Regions from separate parts of the Pseudomaricurvus sp. ABR4_320 genome, predicted to be linked through region 1. Evidence: predicted binding sites of a transcription regulator. Region 1 holds the regulator's gene; each other region holds the start of a gene.
The links. The regulator sigma-54, encoded in region 1, starts transcription at its own class of promoters, with help from an activator protein. The targets are predictions, from matches to a motif close to TGGCACANNNNTTGCNNT.
Positions count from the first base shown of each region.

Region 1 (6,783 bases):
CACGGCGATCTCGGCATGATCACCCGCGATGATGTTGTCATCGCAATTTCCTATTCTGGCACGTCGGCCGAAGTCGTCACTTTGTTGCCTCTGCTAAAACGCTTGGGAATTCCTCTTATCAGTATGGCTGGAAAATCCGAATCAGCACTGGCCAGTGCTGCAGATGTTCACCTGGACATTAGCGTGGCGAGTGAAGCCTGCCCGCTTAACCTGGCCCCAACGACCAGCACCACTGCCACTCTCGTGATGGGAGACGCCCTCGCCATCGCGCTATTGGAGGCGCGCGGATTCACCGCTGAAGACTTTGCCTTTTCTCACCCGGGAGGCGCATTGGGTCGTAAACTTCTGCTAAAAGTGGAAGATATCATGCACAAAGATGGCGAAGTTCCGCGAGTAGAAGAAAACGCTCCCCTGTCCAAAGCGCTGCTTGAAATGACGGAAAAGGGTTTCGGAATGACAACGATTGTGGACACAAACAATCGCCTGCTCGGGGTATTTACCGACGGTGACTTGCGTCGCAGTATAGACCAGGGCATTGACCTCGGTAGCGCCACAATGGCCGAGGTAATGTCTGCCAATCCCAAGACGGTTAGCGCCAACATGTTGGCAGCTGAGGCTCTGGGCATCATGGAAGAGCGAAAGATTACCGCATTAATTGTCAAAAATGACGACCATCAGACCGTTGGTGTTGTCCATATGCATGACATATTGCGCGCCGGCGTCATTTAAAGAAAGAGCAGATAGCCCCTATGTATCAATTTCCCAAAGACGTTTTGCAGCTGGCAAAGCCGATTAAAATGCTGTTGCTGGACGTCGACGGTGTCCTCACCGACGGCAGACTATACTTCGGCAACGATGGCTCAGAGTTAAAAGCCTTTAACACCCTGGATGGGCATGGCATTAAAATGCTGCAGAAGTCAGGAGTCAAAGTCGGCATCATCACCGGCAGAACCAGTCAACTTGTCGAACGGCGCGCCAGCGATTTGAACATTTCAGTTCTTGTTCAGGGTCGCGAAGATAAATTAACGGCACTCAACGAAATTCTGACGGAGCACCCTTGTGAGATGCAGGAAATCGCGTACATGGGAGACGACTATCCAGACCTTGCCGTTATCAAACGAGTGGGGCTCGGCATGACGGTCGCTGACGCACTCCCGGCACTGGTCCAACACAGCCAATGGCAGAGCCATCGCGCAGGCGGCCAGGGCGCCGTTCGAGAAGCCTGTGATCTGATTATGATCGCTCAGGGAAGCTACGACTCAGCCCTGGCTAAATATTTATGAGCGCAGATAACAAAATCCGCTAAACCATCGAGCATGCCAAACTCATTGTGAACATCCGCCACCTGCCAAAGTTTTTTTTCCCACTGCTAGTCTTTTTGCTAGCAGCGCTATTTGTGTTGCTGTGGGACTCGCCTCCTGAGTCTTTGTTTACGACAGATCAACCGACGGAAAAGCAACTTGAGGCATTCCCTGACGCAATTTTGGAGGACGCGACAAGCCGCCGTTTCGATGAATCCGGCCGACTGCACAGCCTCTTAATTGCGCAGCAAATTGACCATTATGATGCCGCTTCCAGCCCTCGCCCCGGCGAAACGCTAATCGTATTTCAAACCCCAGACCTGACCCTTTACAGCCAGGACCAACCGCCTTGGCACTTGACCGCAGATACCGGTGAATCCACCAAAAACAATGAACAAATCAATCTGTCTGGCCAGGTACACTTGTGGAAAAATTTAGCCGACGGGGGTGTCAGCGAGTTACACAGTCCACGCATGACCGTTTTACCCACCCCTCAAATCGCTAAGACCGATGCAGCGGTCGATATTCAATCTCCCGGCAACCGCACCACAGCTGTCGGCATGGAAGCGTACCTGCAGCAAGATGTACTTCGGCTTTTGAATACCGTTAGAGGAATCCATGAAGTTCAGACCACCCCTTAAGGGAATGCGACGCTCTGCTCCTGCGCTCTGCACCATTGCGCTGTTGCTCCCCTTTTCTCCGCCAAGCCTAGCTCTGGAAAGCGACAGCAGCCAACCGATTCATATTGAATCGGATGCCGCTGAGCGCGACGAACGCAACGGCATCACGACCTATTCTGGCGACGTGACCATGACCCAGGGAACGCTACAGATTTTGGCCGATAAGGTTGTCATAAAGAGCAACGGCCAGGACGTCGAAAAAGTGACAGCAACCGGCGATCTGGCTCAGTATCAACAGCAGCCTGCAGAAGATAAAGGGCTAATAACCGCAAAGGGAAAAACCATCGAGTATTTTCTTAGCGAAGAGAAATTGCGCATTTCAGAAAGCGCCTCCGTCGAACAGAGTGACGGCTCATTGCTCACCGGAAAAGTCATTCGATACGACCTTAAGACAGAGGTATTGCGTGCAGACTCACGCGACGCAGAATCGACTCAGACCTCGGGCGACCGCATTCGCATGGTAATCCCCCCCAAACAAGCCACACCAACCACATCCGACGAAACCAGCAACTGACAGATTTCATGGCAAAATTAAACGCACTTCACCTCGCCAAAAGTTACCGCAAGCGTGCCGTCGTTCGCGACGTCAGCCTCGAAGTCAACAGCGGCCAGATCGTTGGACTTCTCGGCCCCAATGGCGCTGGCAAAACAACCTGCTTTTATATGATTGCCGGGTTAATTAATGCCGATCACGGCAAGATCATTATCAACGAGAAAGACATAACGCCCCTATCCATGCATGGTCGGGCCCGCGCGGGGATCGGCTATCTGCCGCAGGAAGCCTCTGTCTTCCGCAAACTGAGCGTCACCGATAACATTCTCGCGATACTGCAAACCCGTAAAGACCTCAAGCGCCAGCAACAGCAGGAAAAGCTCGATCAACTTCTCAACGAATTTCATATTACCCACATTGCCTCGAGCCCGGGTATGGCACTTTCCGGCGGTGAGCGCCGACGAGTCGAAATCGCCCGCGCACTGGCGACAGATCCACAATTTATCCTGCTGGACGAACCCTTCGCCGGAGTCGACCCCATTTCGGTAAGCGATATCAAACATATTATTCAGCACTTGAAAAAGCGCGGGATCGGCGTATTAATTACCGACCACAACGTGAGAGAAACGCTGGATATCTGCGAACACGCTTATATCGTTAGTGAAGGCAACATCATTGCCGAAGGCGATTCTGCCAGCGTTCTGGCCAATGAGACTGTTAAAGAAGTTTACCTCGGTCATCAATTCAGACTATAGTAACCAGAGCTGAAAACCCCGCCACACTTCTCCCCAAATTAATATTTTCAAGCGCCAAAAAACAGGCATATTTCTTGCTTGTCAAAATGTTTCAACTCGGTTACTCTTGATTTAAAGCTCAGAAACTCGCTCGGCTTGTTGCTCAGCCGGTTTTCTCTTGCGGCCACACGGTATTTCAAATTCCGCATCGCGGTCTCTCACTGCGGCGGTATCGGTAATCGACGTAGATATGAAACAATCGTTACAGCTTAAACTTGGTCAACAGCTGACCATGACCCCTCAACTGCAACAGGCAATCCGGTTGTTGCAGCTATCCACTCTCGATCTTCAGGCAGAAATCCAGGAAGCTCTCGACTCCAACCCGATGCTGGAAATATCCGACGAAGACGTCGACAGCGGTGGACAGGAGCAAAACAGCAAAGACGGCGACGATAAAAACAGTTCGACAGAAACCTCAAACTCTGAGGCTTCCAGTGCTGAAGAGACGACCAACTACAACGAAAACGAGACAGATACCGCCAACGCAGAAGGCGACTGGAACGAATCCATACCTGAAGATCTGCCCGTCGACACCAGCTGGGACGATGTCTACCAAGCTGGTCCTACCGGTACCGGCCTCGCCTCTCCCGAGCAGGAAGACAGTGATTTTGAGTCCCGTCGCGGAACAGACGAAAGTCTCCAACAGCATTTGAACTGGCAGCTGAATCTGACCCCCATGTCCGATCGAGATCAGATCATTGCCATGGCCATCATTGACGCCGTTCAAGACAACGGAATTCTCAGCATTACAGTCGATGAAATTTTCCAGGGGCTGGAATCTGAACTGGAGGAGCTCGAACTCGACGAAGTCGTGGCCGTTTTACATCGAATTCAGCAATTCGACCCCCCAGGCGTTGCCGGCCAAGACCTGAGTGACTGCCTGTTGATACAGCTCAATCAACTGCCTGACTGCCCCGCCCTCAAAGATGCTAAGCTCATCGTAAAAGAACATTTGGCGCTACTGGGCAACCGGGATTACAAGCAGTTGATGCGCAAGACCAAACTTAAAGAATTTCAATTGCGGGATGCAATCCTGCTGATCCAGAGCCTGAACCCGAGGCCTGGAGATCAAATTAACATCGGTGAAACCGAATATGTCGTACCCGATGTTTTCGTCACCAAACAAAATGATCGCTGGACGGTTAACCTTAATCCTGAAATTGCGCCTAAAATTAGAATTAACGACACCTACGCTGCCATGGTGAAACGCGCCGACAGCAGCACGGACAATAATTTTTTACGCGACAATTTGCAGGAAGCCCGCTGGTTTTTGAAAAGTCTTCAGAGTCGTAACGAAACCCTACTCAAAGTAGCCACCTGTATTGTCGAAAAACAGCGTGCGTTTCTTGATCATGGGGCAGAAGCGATGAAACCTCTGGTACTGCACGATGTCGCAGAAGTTGTCGGCATGCACGAATCCACAATTTCCAGGGTGACAACGCAAAAATATATGCATACCCCTCAGGGCATTTTCGAACTCAAGTACTTCTTCTCCAGCCACGTCAGTACGGAATCCGGCGGTGAGTGCTCTTCAACGGCTATTCGCGCCATTATCAAGAAACTCATCGCTGCAGAAAATCCGCAAAAACCACTGAGTGACAGCAAAATTACAAGTCTACTGGCGGACCAGGGTATTCAGGTTGCCCGACGCACTATCGCCAAATATCGCGAATCTCTCAACATTCCGCCATCAAATGAACGTAAAAGACTCCTATAACATCGATTTTCAAGACCCTGTTTTGGGTCTGAATGCAGAGAAGTCCAGCACCAACCGACTTCTCCACCAGCCAACAGCGCTGGTCTACACACAAAAGAGGAGCAATCTATGCAAATCAACATAAGTGGACATCACATCGATCTTACTCCAGCGATAAAAGACTATGTAACCAACAAGCTGGATCGACTCGAACGTCATCATGATCGAATAACCAGTACCAATGTGATCCTGTCTGTTGATAAACTACGCCAGAAGGCAGAGGCGTCTGTCCACGTGAGTGGAAAAGACTTCTATGCCGATTGCGAATCAGAGGACTTATACGCGGCGATCGATATGCTGGCTGACAAACTGGATCGGCAACTGTTAAAGCATAAAGAGAAGCTGAAAAATCATCATCGTTGAGATATGCAGCTTAAAAACATTCTCACTCAACACCGCTGTGCCTGCGGTGTTGAGTCTCTTAGTAAAAAACGCACCCTGCAGATTCTGTCGGAACTTATCGCTGAAGATCTTCCCGATCTCAGTGCTGACGACATTTTCACCAGCATGACAGCTCGCGAAAGGCTGGGGTCTACAGGTATTGGTAATGGTATTGCCATCCCGCACTGTCGGGTGAAAACCTGTTCCAATACGGTTGGTGCCTTGCTGCACCTGGAAAAAGGTATCGACTTTGATGCCATCGACGAAAAACCCGTTGATCTGGTTTTCGCTCTTCTGGTACCCGATGAGGCCCACGATGCTCACTTGCAAACACTTGCCAGCCTAGTTGAGCGACTGAACGACAATGGTTATCTAAACTCACTGCGCGCCGCACCCGATTGCGAAACCCTCTACTCAGCCGCTATCAGCCTGGATTAAATCAGTCCATTTTCCAGGCGATCACGTAGGTCTACGCATAAGCGAGCATCTGAACCTGAAACAAATTACACCGCCGTGAGATTCTTATCCATTGCGCCGTGATGAGCCCGGGTTTTCAAGGTAAACTAAAAGAACATCCTTTCAGCAGCGGGAGGCAACTATGCGTCTGGTGGTGATTAGCGGGCGTTCCGGTTCCGGCAAGAGTACTGCACTACACGTTTTAGAAGACGCAGGATTTAATTGCATCGACAATCTGCCTGCGTCCCTGTTACCCGCGTTAGCCAGCCAACTGCAGGGGCATCCACACAATCAAAAGTTAGCTGTTAGCATTGACGCACGCAACAGCCTCCAAGACTTACAAAAGTTCCCGGAAATATTTTCGCAGGCAAAGATTCCAGGACTCAGGTGCGAAGTTTTATTTCTCGATGCCAGTGACGAAAAACTAATTCAGCGGTATAGCGAAACACGGCGCCGTCATCCGCTCAGTGACTTAGCCACAGATCTGCGCGAGGCGATCGCCAAAGAGAAGGACTTTCTGGAACCCATCGCCTATTGCGCAGACCTCACACTGGACACCACAGCATTAACACTTCACCAACTGCGCGACCTAATCAAGCAGAGAATTGTGGCGAATGATGCGCCAGGCATGGCATTGGAATTTGTTTCCTTCGGATTCAAAAATGGCATTCCTGTCGATGTTGACTTGGTATTTGACGTTCGCTGTCTACCCAACCCTTACTGGCACACAGAACTGCGTGGTTTTACAGGCCAACAGCCCCCTGTCATCGATTTCCTGCGAAAGAGCGAGCAGGTATCAGCAATGGTTAATGATATCATCCACTACCTAGACCGCTGGCTCCCTGCATTTGACGCCGACAACCGCAGCTATTTTACCGTCGCTATCGGCTGTACAGGAGGCCACCACCGCTCCGTATACGTA
Region 1 covers NZ_JBSWVF010000019.1:61,631-68,413, forward strand. Annotated here, with positions in the region: gene ACXAFR_RS23705 (KpsF/GutQ family sugar-phosphate isomerase) at 1-729, shown strand, start outside; gene kdsC (3-deoxy-manno-octulosonate-8-phosphatase KdsC) at 750-1,283, shown strand; gene lptC (LPS export ABC transporter periplasmic protein LptC) at 1,331-1,942, shown strand; gene lptA (lipopolysaccharide transport periplasmic protein LptA) at 1,920-2,495, shown strand; gene lptB (LPS export ABC transporter ATP-binding protein) at 2,504-3,229, shown strand; gene ACXAFR_RS23730 (RNA polymerase factor sigma-54) at 3,459-4,985, shown strand; gene hpf (ribosome hibernation-promoting factor, HPF/YfiA family) at 5,094-5,387, shown strand; gene ACXAFR_RS23740 (PTS sugar transporter subunit IIA) at 5,391-5,843, shown strand; gene rapZ (RNase adapter RapZ) at 6,004-6,783, shown strand, end outside.

Region 2 (6,783 bases), on a different contig from region 1:
GGTTCAAGGCAAGCGCAGCCAAGATTTGCCGAATTATTACCGGCTGAATGGCGCAATCTATCTCTTTTCTGCGGCCTATTGGCGCAGTCATTCCCGTGGAGGTTTATTTTCCTCGAAAACCTTTGCCTATGTCATGCCGGTTGAGCGATCGGTTGATATCGATACGGGGTTTGACTGGCTCGTGGTCGATGCGCTGATGCAAGCGCGTCATTGACAGGGCGCGCAGCTATCTATCCCGTCGTAAAATTGTGAGAGTCATCCAGAGCCATCAAGTCGCCAGGGGCTCTCTCTAGAACGACCTGGTCAAACAGGGCGATTAGGCGCCGACGACCGAGATCATAGTAGTCGGCAATGGCGTCCTCACCGCCGGCGCCAGTACTGTAAAGACTGATAACCTGCAGCAGACTGTCGCACAGTGACCGTAGGACTGTATAAGTGACACCGTCAGTTGCTTTCATTGCCTCGATTTGACGAAAAATATCGTCTAAACGATCCATGGCTTCTACTTGCGTTGTCGGCAAAGATTGCTTCTCGATATACTCTTTAAGGGTTTGCACTTTACTGCGGATGGTGTTTTCCAGTACTTCCGGCTTTGGAAGTTTCGCCTTTAAATCGGCAAAGGCAGTTGAATGTAGTGCGGCCAGTGCCTTGGATTTGGCAATCGCTTTTGTCAGATGCAGTTCGGAAAGTTGAATTGTCACCGCGCCATCAATGAGAATCCCGTCGTTGGGGTTGTAGCAGGTGACGTCCCTGTGCGCGTGTAACAGGGTTTGAGCGCTGTCGCGGGCCAACTCAAAGACGGGGGTGGTGTAGATTCGCTCTCTAAAATTACCCTGGGCAGTTCCTTCCAGCCGATAAAATTTTGCGCCTTTTTCGGCGCTCAGTTCAAAATGCAAACTGTTGTCGGCATGGGTTCTGTCTGGAGCAATACTGCCGTAGTCGCAGCCAAGCAGACAGATCTCGCGAAATCCCAGTTCAATCGCAAAGCTCAAACCGCCATTGGTTACCGTGGGGTTGGCGCAGGCAACCCGTCCCACATGTTTCAACGCACTCACACTGCGTAGCAGGTCGACGCCAATGTCTCCTGCGTTGAGAAACAGTCGAGATTGTGCAAACTGTGCCAAGGTGTCTGGATGGACTTTGTTCGAGGCCAAAAGGCAGATGTTGTGCCGAACATCGTCTGGGGCATAACGAGGATAGAGCTCGGCAACCACTTTTCGGTGATCAATTTCTACTTGAAAATCCGGGCGAATCCCCGCGTTGGTCAGTGTCGATAGGGTACTGCCGCAGCAGAATATGACACAGGAGTCCTGATGATCCCGGATAAAGTCCAACTGCCCATCGAGGGAGGGACCATTACCGACAATAAGCGCGGGCGGCAAAGGCACAGATTTAACCGTTTCTTTTAAGAGCGCGTGTCCAGAAGAAAAGTTACTCAGACTGGCGGCTAAACTACCGGCTTCCTGAGTAAAGGCCTTGTTCGCGCGCGTGGCGAACAGCAGGGCATCACGGGTCATCGTACCCAGTTTGTTGTGGGACGGATTGTCCACATGGGTGTAAAAATAGGGTCGAATAACCCTGTGAGAGCCGATCTCATGGGGCAGATTTTTTATATCGATGGCCGCGTACTCTGGTGCCGTACCAATCGCGAAGCGAATCTCTCCTCGGCCATTTTCAACTAGGCGGGCGATGATCGATCCCCAGTCGACGGTATGAAGACTGGCATAAAAGGAATCGGGATTCGATTCATAGAGATACAAGGTATAAATCGTAAAGTGCCGTAGTAAAGCCTCAATATGATAGCCAAGGCCACAGCCTAGTATCAGCATATAGCCTACCGGTGTTTTCAGTGTTAGGCGCGGCGAATGATCAAGCTGTTGGAATTCTTTGAGAGTATCTCGATACAGATGATGTTGATCCTGGCGGCCACCGCTGTGGGTTGCTTTGTCGGTACTGGATTCGAGTTTGTACTTAAAAAAGCCCGGCTGAGATAAATAGTGTCGCACCTGCGCTTGTGCAAACTGGCGCGGCTCAATGGGGTAGACGGGGACTCCGCCACCGTGAATGTTTAAAAGATTGAGATGGCCGTTAGTATCTAACCCCAGTTGAAGTGTTTTGGGGGTATAGTCGTGAAACTTTTTAAAAATGGAGGGGTTGGAGTGACGAAAGTACTCTAGGTTTTTTTCTTTTTGCCGATGCAGAGTTAGTTGCAGTTGCTGGAGTTCTGTCTGGCGAATGAGTTCGTCAAGTTTTTCCATATTGTGCTTCCAGCCTTTTCGTCTGTCAAAATACTGTCGATAGATGCAACTCGCACAGTAAAGTGCAGAATCTATACCAAAATAAAGTGTCATTGACACTTTTACTGTGGCGCTTAAGTCCGCATAATTCTGCGAAATTCATTAAAGTCTTTTTGGCTTGGGTCGATAAGCTATATAACTGGCAACGTTTTATAGTCGAGGATTAGATGAACGCGCAGTCCGCATTAAAAAGTTACGGATCGGTCAAGCTGGATGCTGGCCTTTGTGAGGCTGATGGGTATCGTCTTACGCAGATGTTATTCGATGGTTTTCTTGAGCGCGTGGCTCAAGCTAAGGGCGCCATTCATCAAAAGAATATCGAGATGCGTGGCCGTAAAATCAATGAAGCCAGTCGCATCCTATTGGGGTTGAAATCCAGTCTCAATATTGAAGCGGGTGGTGAGCTGGCTGAAAACCTCGACGCACTGTATGACTATGTACAGAGAATTCTGGTGCAGGCTCATGCCAAATCCGATGAGGAAAAGCTCGACGAATGTGCTCGTCTCATTAACGAGGTGGCCACCGGGTGGCGCGAAATGGGCGAGCAGTTGAAGCAGTAAATGCGCTAACCGCTGTAGCACTAAAGGGGCTTTGAGCCCCTTTTTTTATGATAACGATTTTTTATGGTAAAAGTAGGCTGGCGGAGCCTAGCTGACCAAATCTTCGCCGTAGAGACGGTCAAATTCACCGTAGAGCAATTGAAACCGCTTGTACTGCTTATGGCGACCATCGATGTTCTCAATCGCTTGCAGACTGTCTTTGCAAATGACCATCAGCTCAGGGCTGGGCCCATCGGCCTTGGTCTTTGATATGGCTGACTGAATAATGTTGAGCCTCAAGCCAACATGATTGGGAAACATTCCGATCGCTTTAAGGAAGACCTCAAGGGCGGCATCGTATTCTTTCTTCTCGTAGAGCTCGATGCCCCGGCGGGTCAAATCGACGGCAATTCGACGACCTTTGGCGCTGAGCGGTTCTTCCGAGGCCGCATCAACACGGTTAACCAGATCTTCATGGTTGGGGTGTTCGGCAGCAATCTGACGAAGAATTTTTTCCGCCCCCTCTTTATCGCCGGCATCTGACATCGCCATGGCCAGCTCGAGTTGCGCGTAGGCGTCTTCGACACCCTCGTCGGCAAGGCTCTTGGCTTCTTCTAGATGGCGTGCCGCTTCTTCCGTTTTCTTCTGGAAGCTCGCGAGACGCGAGCGGGCCGATGCCACTTGGATTTTTATCGATGGGTCGTCCGCGTGTTTACGCTCTGCACGATTGATGTACATGTTCGCTTCTTTGGCGATTCTTACACGCTCCTCAACATTGTCTGAGTCCGCCTGTTCCAACAGTTCAGAAACAATGTCAAAGTAATCCTGGGGGGAGTAGTAGCAAGAGTGCTCGCCATATTTTAACGCCGCACGGCGACCTTCCATGCTCACGTCCTGTTCATTCGTCACTTTTGCGACGGTTGCCAGACGGCGTTGTCGCAGCACCGATTTGGGGGATACTGCCGCGGCATCTTTGACTGATTTCACCATGGCTTCCTGATCGCCGGTTTCCCCGTAGAGATCAGCCAGCAGGTCATGGGCTTCGACGAATCGATTGTCTTTGGCAAGAACCGCTCGGAACGCAATTTCGGCATCGGCGAAGCGTTTTTGTGCCAGAAATGTTTTGCCCAGCCCAAGCTGAGCCCAGATGCGGGTTTTATCCTGCAGCGCCTCTTCGTAGATGACTTGCGCCTCTTCAAAGCGTTCCATACGAAACAGCAGTTCGGCCTGAATGCGGTTGTAGCTCCCGGTGTACTTGCCGCCGTTTTCCAGCTTGTCTTTACAGAGTTCAATCGCCTTGGCGTAGTCGTGATCGTCGATAGCGGTTTTGATCGGCAGCAAGTCTTCGTGACGAATAGCAATACGGCTCAGTCTTGCCTGCAGCAGTCTGGGCGTAATCGGTTTGCTGAGATAGTCGTCGGGAAGATACTCCAGAGTCGCGATAACCATTTCCCGCGATGTCTCTGCGGTAATCATCAGGAACATGCTGACGTTCTTTAATAATCCCGAGTAGCGCAGCTCTTCCAGCATTTGCTGGCCGTCCTGGCCATCGCCCAGATTGTAATCACAAAAAACAAAATCATAGTGTCTGAGCTTACACAGCTCTTTCGCCTGCTTACTGGTTGCGGCTGTATCAATCTCCGCCATGCCGAATGTCTTCAGCATACGCTTCATACTGCCGCGCACCTCGCTCATGTCATCGATAACGAGGCAGCGCTTGCGTTGGTAGATTCTTATTGCGTCTATTTGCCGCATCTGTCTTTTATTCCTGACGCCATGTCCTTGAAGAGTACCAAACCAGAAGAGATTAGGGGTTCTGGAAAGTATAGACCAGCTGTCGAGGTATCAATGAAGGATTCATGACATGGCACATTCTGTGCTCAAAGTGTGAACAGTGACAAATTTTTGCCACCCAATTCGAGTTTTAAGCTTGAGGAATTGACTATGACGATATCGGCAACTCGCGCAGCATATAAAATGGAAGCTCAAAACGAGCAGTTGACCCCTCACGAAGTGATCCAATTATTATTGGAAGGGGCGTTGGAGCGACTCGATGATGCAGCATTGCATCTGCGTTGCGGTAAAGAAGTGGAAGCAGGGCGTCTGATGGAAAAAGCCATTGGTATTATCAACGGACTGCGCGAAAGCTTGGACTTTGAGCGCGGCGGTGAAATGGCCATGCGCCTGGATCGCCTCTATGCCTATTTGGTTTCTCGTCTGGCAGAAGCCGAGTCAGATACCGGCGAGGTTATTCTTGCGGAAACCGCTGAAATGCTGGGCGAATTAAAATCCGGTTGGGACCAGATACCTAACTGAACTTCGCTCAGAAAAGCGTTCGCTGAAATTTAGAATTGGGTGTTTCTTTGCGGTTAAGGCTGTTAACAGGCTGATGGCATTCTGTTGTCCATTCAATGGACTGTACCTGTTAACTCCAATCGTGCTCCGCCATTGACGCACAGAGGCGAAGGTGGTCGTATCGTCGTTTCTTGAGGTGCAGTGCCGGTAAGCAAGTGGGATCAGCTGGGCGTAAAAACGTGTGAGTGCGTTTCTGCGCCGTGCCTGAGTTACGTTTAGGTAGACTACCTCTAAAGAATTCCGCCAGACAGCCGTTAGATTTCCTGACACAGTTTATAACAAGCAGGGTTCAGGAAATGACATCTTCACGCTATGTGCCGTCCTCTCATCTCGAAATTTGTCGCTTGCGTAAGCAGATTACTCATGCTCATGCAGAGCGTGATTGGCAATCGGTGCGCGACGTAGACCATCGCCTGTCAGCCGTATTGGAAGCTGCCACGCAGGACCCACGACGGGATATGCATCTCCTGCTGAAAGAGCTTCGTGGTCTGGTGCAACTGTACAAGAAAGTTGTGGATGACTGTGATCTTAGCCTGTCCAAACTGCCTGGATAATTTGCTTCTACCCTTTGGAAGGTCAGTGTAACGGGCGGTGACTAAATTCTGTTGTCTGTCGCCCAGGCGGTAAGAATTTTCCGCTGTGCGGCAATGTTGCTAGGCTGATCGGGGTAAAACGATTCTTAACATATTTGGTCCGGAATTGGCCAGATCTCGTAAATTGCAGTTCTTTGCGCAGAAGTTCGACGGCTAGAGACTTCGTCACTTCTTTGCGATCCATTCTAGGATTTTTGTTGTTGCGCGACGGAAATTCTTCCTTTTTATGTCATCCATCACGCCACGTCTGGCGTCGTCAGAAATTTGACCGGTTCACCCTTGTTGACTATTACTTTCAGGACGAAAGTCGTGACACTGGCTGTATTGCCTCGACGCAAAACGGATCAACAAGCCAGTATCTGAGACAAAAACTGACGTAGCTAAGAGACGCTTTTTTATCGGCGGTCTGTCGTAGCAACTAAGGATTAAAAAGGGTTTCTTAAGGGTCAACCGAATTATGTGGCGCGAATTAAAGGTTTTGGTTATTGACGACAATGTGCAGCGTTTGCGTGACCTGAAGCTGGTATTGGACTTTTTGGGGGTGGCTGCAGAAACTGCAGACCTGGGCGATTGGCGGGCGAAAGTCGATGGTTTCCATCAGTCAGATTCCCCGGTGATCTGTGTACTGTTGGGAGCGACAATTGCGGTTGGTCGCACCGGAGTTGCGATTGAAAGCTGTGTCTCAGACATCAAAGATTGGAATCCAGATGTTGCTGTTGTCACGGTTGGAGAAACCGAATTAACGGAATCGTTGAGTCTGCCCGCTGATTTGAGGCATATGTTGGTGGACAATTTGACCATGCCACCAACCTATAACCAACTCTTGGATACCCTTTACCGGGCACAACGTTATCGTGAGGCGAGAGACTCCAGTCAGCGACTGAGCGGTCGTCCCGTACACCTGTTCCGCAGCCTGGTGGGTACCAGCCGTCAGATCACGCAAGTCCGTGAAATGATGGCTCAGGTTGCCGACAAAGACGTGACCGTATTGATCACCGG
Region 2 covers NZ_JBSWVF010000004.1:188,554-195,336, forward strand. Annotated here, with positions in the region: gene ACXAFR_RS09880 (acylneuraminate cytidylyltransferase family protein) at 1-214, shown strand, start outside; gene ACXAFR_RS09885 (motility associated factor glycosyltransferase family protein) at 231-2,258, opposite strand; gene fliS (flagellar export chaperone FliS) at 2,465-2,857, shown strand; gene ACXAFR_RS09895 (tetratricopeptide repeat protein) at 2,945-4,591, opposite strand; gene ACXAFR_RS09900 (flagellar export chaperone FliS) at 4,781-5,152, shown strand; gene ACXAFR_RS09905 (hypothetical protein) at 5,488-5,745, shown strand; gene ACXAFR_RS09910 (sigma-54 dependent transcriptional regulator) at 6,242-6,783, shown strand, end outside.
Region 2: ACXAFR_RS09900 (flagellar export chaperone FliS) is a predicted target of sigma-54. The motif match lies at 4,702-4,719, and genes of this name have one in related genera.

Region 3 (6,783 bases), on a different contig from region 1:
CGACCACAACGAGTACCCAGATGAAGCCCAATCCCATGGCCAACCCATCGATAAACGCCGGGTATACACGCGTTTTAGACGCAAAGGACTCGACCCGGCCGAGAATGGCACAGTTGGTGACGATCAGTGGAATAAATAGGCCGAGAACTTTGTACAGCTCGTGCATCCATGCGTTTAAAAACATATCCACGAGCGTCACCAGAGATGCGATCAGAACGATAAACGCAGGAATACGAACCTCTGGCGTAATCACATGACGCGCAATCGAAGCGACAACATTGGCCGACAGCATCACAACCAACGTGGCGAGCCCCATGCCCAGACCATTGGTTGCAGAGGTGGTCACAGCGAGCAGTGGGCAGAGCGCCAGCATCTGTGCGAGCGCGACATTGTTATCCCAAAGCCCCTCGCGGAAGAGCGAGCCAACAGGCGTTTTCTCCTTGACGACCGTTGGCGATTCCTCGGCGGATGGTACATCGTCACTCATGGTGGGAATCTCCTTTGGCGGTGGGCTTGTCGGAACTGACAGGGTTTGATTCTGTGGTTGGGTTCGAATCTTTGTGTTGTGACTGAAGCAGTTCGGTACGATGGCGATTGAAAAACTCCAACCCTTCGTGGACGGCACCGACAACGGCTCTCGGTGTGATTGTCGCTCCGGTAAACTGATCGAACTCGCCGCCGTCCTTTTCAACCGCCCACTGAGTTTTGCTGGTGTTTGTCAAAGATTTGCCATCAAAAGACGTGATCCAATCGTCTTTGTTAATTTCGATCTTATCTCCAAGTCCCGGTGTTTCCGCATGGGCCGTCACGCGAACGCCAATAATGTCACCGGATGCTTTTACACCCATCATTAAGTTGATTGCGCCGCTGTAGCCGTAGCCAACCGCACCGTAGGCGAAAGCGACAGGGCTACCATTTTGACGAGCGATAAAAACTTCGGTCTCGCCCGCGGTATCTTGCAGAGTGACAACATCCGCAAGGGGGTCGTTGTTGTAGAGGTTCTTAGGCAATACCTGGCTCAACATATCCAGTTGATCCTGTCGTTTGGCGTCGGCAATTGGGTGCCGTGTAACGTCCTCACCAATCAATATCAGAATTGCGACAAGACTGCATATACCAGCCAGTAACATGGCTTGATAGCCGAGTCGTTTGCGGTAACTCGGCTCCGCAACAGGTGTAAAAACACTCATGATTCACCTCCTTTGCGGGAGTAGCTGATCGGCGTACCGTCAACCCGGCGGCCGTAAACCCTTGGTCGAAAATAAATATCGATCAGTGGCGTCAGCGCGTTCATAAACAACACGGCAAAGCCGATGCCTTCTGGGAAGCTACCCCAGGTGCGAATAACGTAGGTCAACAACCCGCAACCCGCACCAAAGATGAGTTGTCCAGCCTTGCTGGAAGGCGATGTCACTAGGTCGGTCGCAATAAAAAACGCCCCGAGCATGGCTCCGCCTGACAGTAGGTGGAAAGAAGCGGGTGCAAAACGGGTCTCGTCTATAAGATTAAAGACCGTTGCGATTATTGCGATAGATGCCAGCATTGCAGCAGGAATATGCCAGCTAATGATGCGCATGATCAGCAGCCAAGCCCCACCGCAGAGGATTAGTAAGCTTGACGTTTCACCGAAGCTGCCGGTTGTCGTTCCGAAGAAACTTGACAGTAGGTTCACGTGTTCTGATATGGCAGCAGTCGCTGTGACTCCGGTACTCATTTCCGTTTTTAGCAGTCCCAGTGACGTCGCGCCGGTAAAGCCATCCGCCAACGGGGCAAGTCCAAAGGTAATATTCAGACTGTCCACGAAACCGAGCGCGGAAAACCCGCCAGGAAGCGTCCAGGTCGTCATCTGAACAGGAAAGGAAATCAGCAATGCGACGCGTGCCAGCATGGCGGGGTTAAAAATGTTCTGGCCAAGTCCACCAAACATTTGCTTACCCAAGACAATCCCGACGAAAGAACCGCCTACGCATAGCCACCAAGGTGACGCCGCGGGTAATGACATCGCCAGTAGCCACCCAGTCAAGAGTGCTGACCCATCAAAGAGTCGCCCTTGCGGCTGTTTTAACAACCAAAAGCAAAGGCTCTCCCACAGGAGTGCTGAGCCGATGGTCAATAGCAGCATGTTGACCGCGAGAAAGCCAAAGACATAGAGACCAAAAGCCGTTGCGGGTAAAAGTGCTAGGCAAACGTGCAGCATGACCCGGTTTACAGAAGAGTGGTCGTGAGCGTGGGGCGAAGAGATGGTGAAAGTCTGGCTCATGATGCTTACTCGGATGCGGCGGTTGTTGAGTCGGCGGCAGCCGTTTGAGCCTGTTTGGCTTCCTTCGCTGCTTTCGCTTTTGCAGCCTTGGCAGCTTTTGCGGCGGCGGCCTTTTTCTTCGCTTCTGCTTTGGCGGCTTTCGCAGCCGCTTTTTCGGCGGCTTCTCGCTCTTGCCGAACGCGTCTCGCTTCGGCAAGTTCACGGGTATAGTCAGAGCGTTTCTCGGCTTGTTTTTGGATGTTGAGTTCGCCCTTGGCGAACTGAAAGTAATGCACCAAAGGAATGTGCGAAGGGCACACATAGGCACAGGAACCGCACAGAATACAGTCCTTCAAACCGTATTCGTTGGCACCTTCAAAATCCATGTGGCGTGAATGATTCGCCATTTCCAAGGGCACCAGTCCCATTGGGCAAGCATCAACACAGCGGCTGCATCGAATGCAAGGAGACTCAGAGGTTTTCGCCAGCTCTTTTTTCGTCAGCGCCAAAATACCCGCCGCGCCCTTAATGAGGGGGACGCGATCTGAATGAATGATGTGGCCCATCATCGGTCCGCCCAACAACAATCGCTCAGGTTCGCCGATTGTGCCGCCACAATGTGCAATAAGATCTGCCATGGGGGTGCCAATCAGCGCTTCGACATTGCCTGGCGAGTGAACAGCACCGCCCGAGACGGTAACAATCCGCGAGGTCAGTGGTTCGTTATGGACAATGCATCGGTAGATCGCATAGGCGGTTGCGACATTGTGCATTAACACGCCGACATCAGAGCTGCGGCCGCCGGCGGGGACCTCTCTGCCGGTGACGGCTTGAATCATTTGCTTCGCTGAACCCATGGGATAGCGGGTCGGTACAACACAAACGTCGACATGATCATAGCCTGCCACGGTCGCTTGTATGGCTGCGATGGCGTCGGTTTTATTGTCTTCGATGGCGATGATGACTTTAGGAGCGTCGATGATGTAGGCGATGATACGAGCGCCGGTTACGATGCCTTCGCTGCGCTCGCGCATCAAACGGTCATCGGCCGTAAGGTAGGGCTCACATTCGCCCCCGTTAATTAAAAGCGTGTGAATTCCTCGACCTGACGCGGAATTCAGCTTTACTGCTGAGGGAAACGCGGCGCCACCCATACCGACAATGCCAGATACAGAAATGCGTTTGGCGAGCATATCCCGGTCGGTATTAAACGGTTCATCGATTCGTTCAGAGGGCCGTGGTAGATCTTCCCCGTCGGGAACGATATGTATACTGTTTGCTTCGCACCCTGAGGGGTGGGCAGCGATAACGGGTTTTATTTCGGTAACCGTACCTGACGTGGGCGCGTGGATGGGGGCTGACAGCCCTTGGCCCGCGCGCCCGATCAATTGGCCTTTGAAAACCTGTTCGCCTTTGCGTACAACAGGGACAGCTTCGCTGCCAGCGTGCTGGCGTAATGGCACGTAAAGAATTTCGGGCAGGGGCAGCTTGCTGATGAGTTGAGTTGAGGAAAGCTCTTTAAAGCCGTCTGGATGGACGCCTCCTCGAAAGGCTGAAAATTTCATGGGCTCTCCTCATGTGTGAACGTGATCCGTCTTGGTTGGGTGAAAAAACAATCCCTGTAGGTGATGACCACCATCAAAATAAGTCGAATCGGGTTGACCTTCCTCTCTGGGAAAAGGCCTGGTGCAGTTTCTGTTTGGGCGGAATCGACGCAAACCAATTTCAGTTATGCGGCTTCAGGCTTAGGCCAGTTCCAGGTATCCAGAGAAATTTCATCGGGCACGAGCGCAATGCAATCCTCTGGGCAGGCTTTTACGCAACTTCCACAGCCGGTGCAGGCGGAGCGAATAACCGCATGAATCTGCTTCGTTGCTCCGAGAATGGCGTCCGTTGGGCAAACCTTGAAGCAGCGGGTGCACCCGGTACAAAGGTCCGCTTGGATATTCGCGTAGCCGGGTGCATCGTCCATCCCATCCAAATTGATGGTGATGCCGAGTTTCTCCGCCAATGCCTGGGCCAATTGCTTACCACCGGGTGGGCAGCAGGTCACTTCGGCGTCGCCATTGACAATCGCTTCCGCGGCAGGGCTACATCCAGCAAATCCACATTGGCCACAATGTGTCCCTGGCATCATCGCTTGAACTTCTTCAACGACTGGGTCGCTGTCGACTCGGAAGACCTTCGCGGCGAGACCAAGTAAAAAACCTAGAGTCAGTCCCATACCCGCTAGAACGAAAATCGCTGCAATCATGTTTAACTCCTTGATGTAGGTTTACACCAGTCCGGCAAATCCCATAAAAATCATTGAGAGAAGACCGGCGGTAATCAGCCCGATAGGTGCTCCAGCGAAGAGCTCGGGAACATTGGCCATGGCCAAGCGTTGGCGCAGACCAGCAAAAACCACCATGACCATTGAGAACCCAATTGCGGCGCCGAAACCATAGATGACACTTTGGGTAAAACTAAAGCCTTCGCGAATCGTCATCAGTGCGACACCCAGTACTGCACAATTGGTCGTAATCAATGGTAGGAAAATGCCAAGGCTCTGGTAGAGCGTCTGGCTCGCTTTACGAAGATAGAGTTCAGTAAATTGCACCACTGCGGCGACCACGAGAATAAAGGTCAGTGTGCGTAAGAATTCGAGTTCAAACGGCTGCAGAAGATAGTATTCAATCAGCCAGCCGAGTGTCGCAGAAAGCGTCAATACAAACGTCGTTGCCAGCCCCATGCCCATCGCGGTAGAGATGTTGTTTGAAACGCCCATAAAAGGACACAGACCCAGGAACTGGACCAAAACAACATTGTTGACCAGGACGGTGCCGATAATGATGTAGAAAATTTCCACCGTGTTTCTCTCCGGGGCGCTGACGAACGTTTAAGCCAGCCACTGGTGCATAGGCCGAACCGTGATTGCCGGGGAGATTGCAGAGACTATGCCATTGGATGATAAGCGACAGAGGCCTAACAGCTAGTGTTTATAACCCCACGGATGCACCAGAAATTACGGGACTCAGAGTAATTGTCGGGTTTGTTACAAGGGGCGAAATTGGCTGTTCTGAGAATTGTCGGCTATGCGACAAAATGACATTTGTAGGAGATGCCACGTCGCAATTTGTCGGGTCGAGTGGCTGATTTTGTCGTGGAACGGTTATTGCTCAACCCCTTTTGTAGATGGACGTATCCGCTCCCATAAATGAGAAAAACCTCTCGTGAATGGAACGTCGTTCGACATCTAGTGCAGGAAGGCACGCTTAAACATTGTGGGCAGACGGGAAAATTCTCGCCAGCCCGTAGGGGTCTCAGACAACCGAGGTTTTTCATGACGAAAGATATCAGGCCTGAATCACGTTCATCATTGGCGGTTAGTCAAACTGAGAGTGATCCTAGCACTCACTCCAACGGCAGCCTGCTCAGCTCTGAGGTCTTCTACAAAGCTGTCGACAGTTGCCCTGTCGCGATTTCGATTACCGATCTCAATGCGAATGTACTCTACGCCAATCGCGCGTTCAGTCAGGTGACCAACTATGATTCCGACGAAGTCATCGGTAAAAATGAATCTGTACTGTCTAACCACACAACGCCGCGCTTGGTCTATGAAACGCTGTGGGGGCGCTTGCGGCAGAAGCAGCCTTGGGTGGGCGTTCTCGTCAATCGTCGCAAGGATGGCGCGCGGTATCTGGCGGAACTGACGGTTGCCCCGGTATTGAATGAAAAAGGCGCTGTGACCAACTACCTTGGTATGCACAGAGACGTCACAGATCTCCATCGTCTGCAAAATCAGGTGGCCAATCAGAAATCCATGATCGAAGCCGTCGTCAATGCTTCGCCGTCGGCTGCAGTTTTGTTGGACGAAGAGGGAAGTATTGTCCTTGATAATCTGTGTTATAAAGCTCTGGCGGCAGATTTAGGACGTGAGCCGGTCAATGTCGTTATGCGCGCTATCCAGGAGCAAACGGGTATCAGTTTGCTGAAGGGCCCCCAGGGCGAAATCAATTTCAGTGGCATTGAAATCTCTCTGGAATTCTCTGGATATAACGAGCGCTGGTTCTCGTGTTTTGGTACATCTATTACCATCGAAGACGGTTCAGTTGATCACTTCTTTACCAAGGTCAACAACCAGTACACGCTATTGGTACTTACAGAAGTTACCGAGATGCGCCGGCGTCAAGAGCAGGCGCGCCTGCATACTTTGAAGGAATCTGTCGCAGAAGAAGAGTTTATTCAAGGCATGCGTGAGACCTACAACGGCGCTATTCATCAGCTTGAAAAGCCCATGAATTTGATGGCGGCTGCCGTGTCCATGCTTGAAAAACGGGCTGGAGCGTCGTCTATCGACGATCCTCTGTTGAATGCCATGCGTTCGGCGCTTTCTTCCGGTCAGGATGCTCTCAATGGCCTTACACAGGTGGCGCCGTTGCGAGAAGTCCTGGCGAAATCGCCCGTCAATATTAATCAAATGATTCGTGAGGCCGTATCAATCTGCTCCGATAAGATGAGTGCTTACGGTGTGGAATTTTTCTGGAATCCGCAAAAACGCATCC
Region 3 covers NZ_JBSWVF010000015.1:22,714-29,496, reverse strand. Annotated here, with positions in the region: gene ACXAFR_RS21815 (electron transport complex subunit E) at 1-487, opposite strand, end outside; gene rsxG (electron transport complex subunit RsxG) at 480-1,190, opposite strand; gene ACXAFR_RS21805 (RnfABCDGE type electron transport complex subunit D) at 1,187-2,260, opposite strand; gene rsxC (electron transport complex subunit RsxC) at 2,266-3,804, opposite strand; gene ACXAFR_RS21795 (RnfABCDGE type electron transport complex subunit B) at 3,969-4,493, opposite strand; gene rsxA (electron transport complex subunit RsxA) at 4,515-5,087, opposite strand; gene nifL (nitrogen fixation negative regulator NifL) at 5,562-6,783, shown strand, end outside.
Region 3: nifL (nitrogen fixation negative regulator NifL) is a predicted target of sigma-54. The motif match lies at 5,383-5,400, and genes of this name have one in related genera.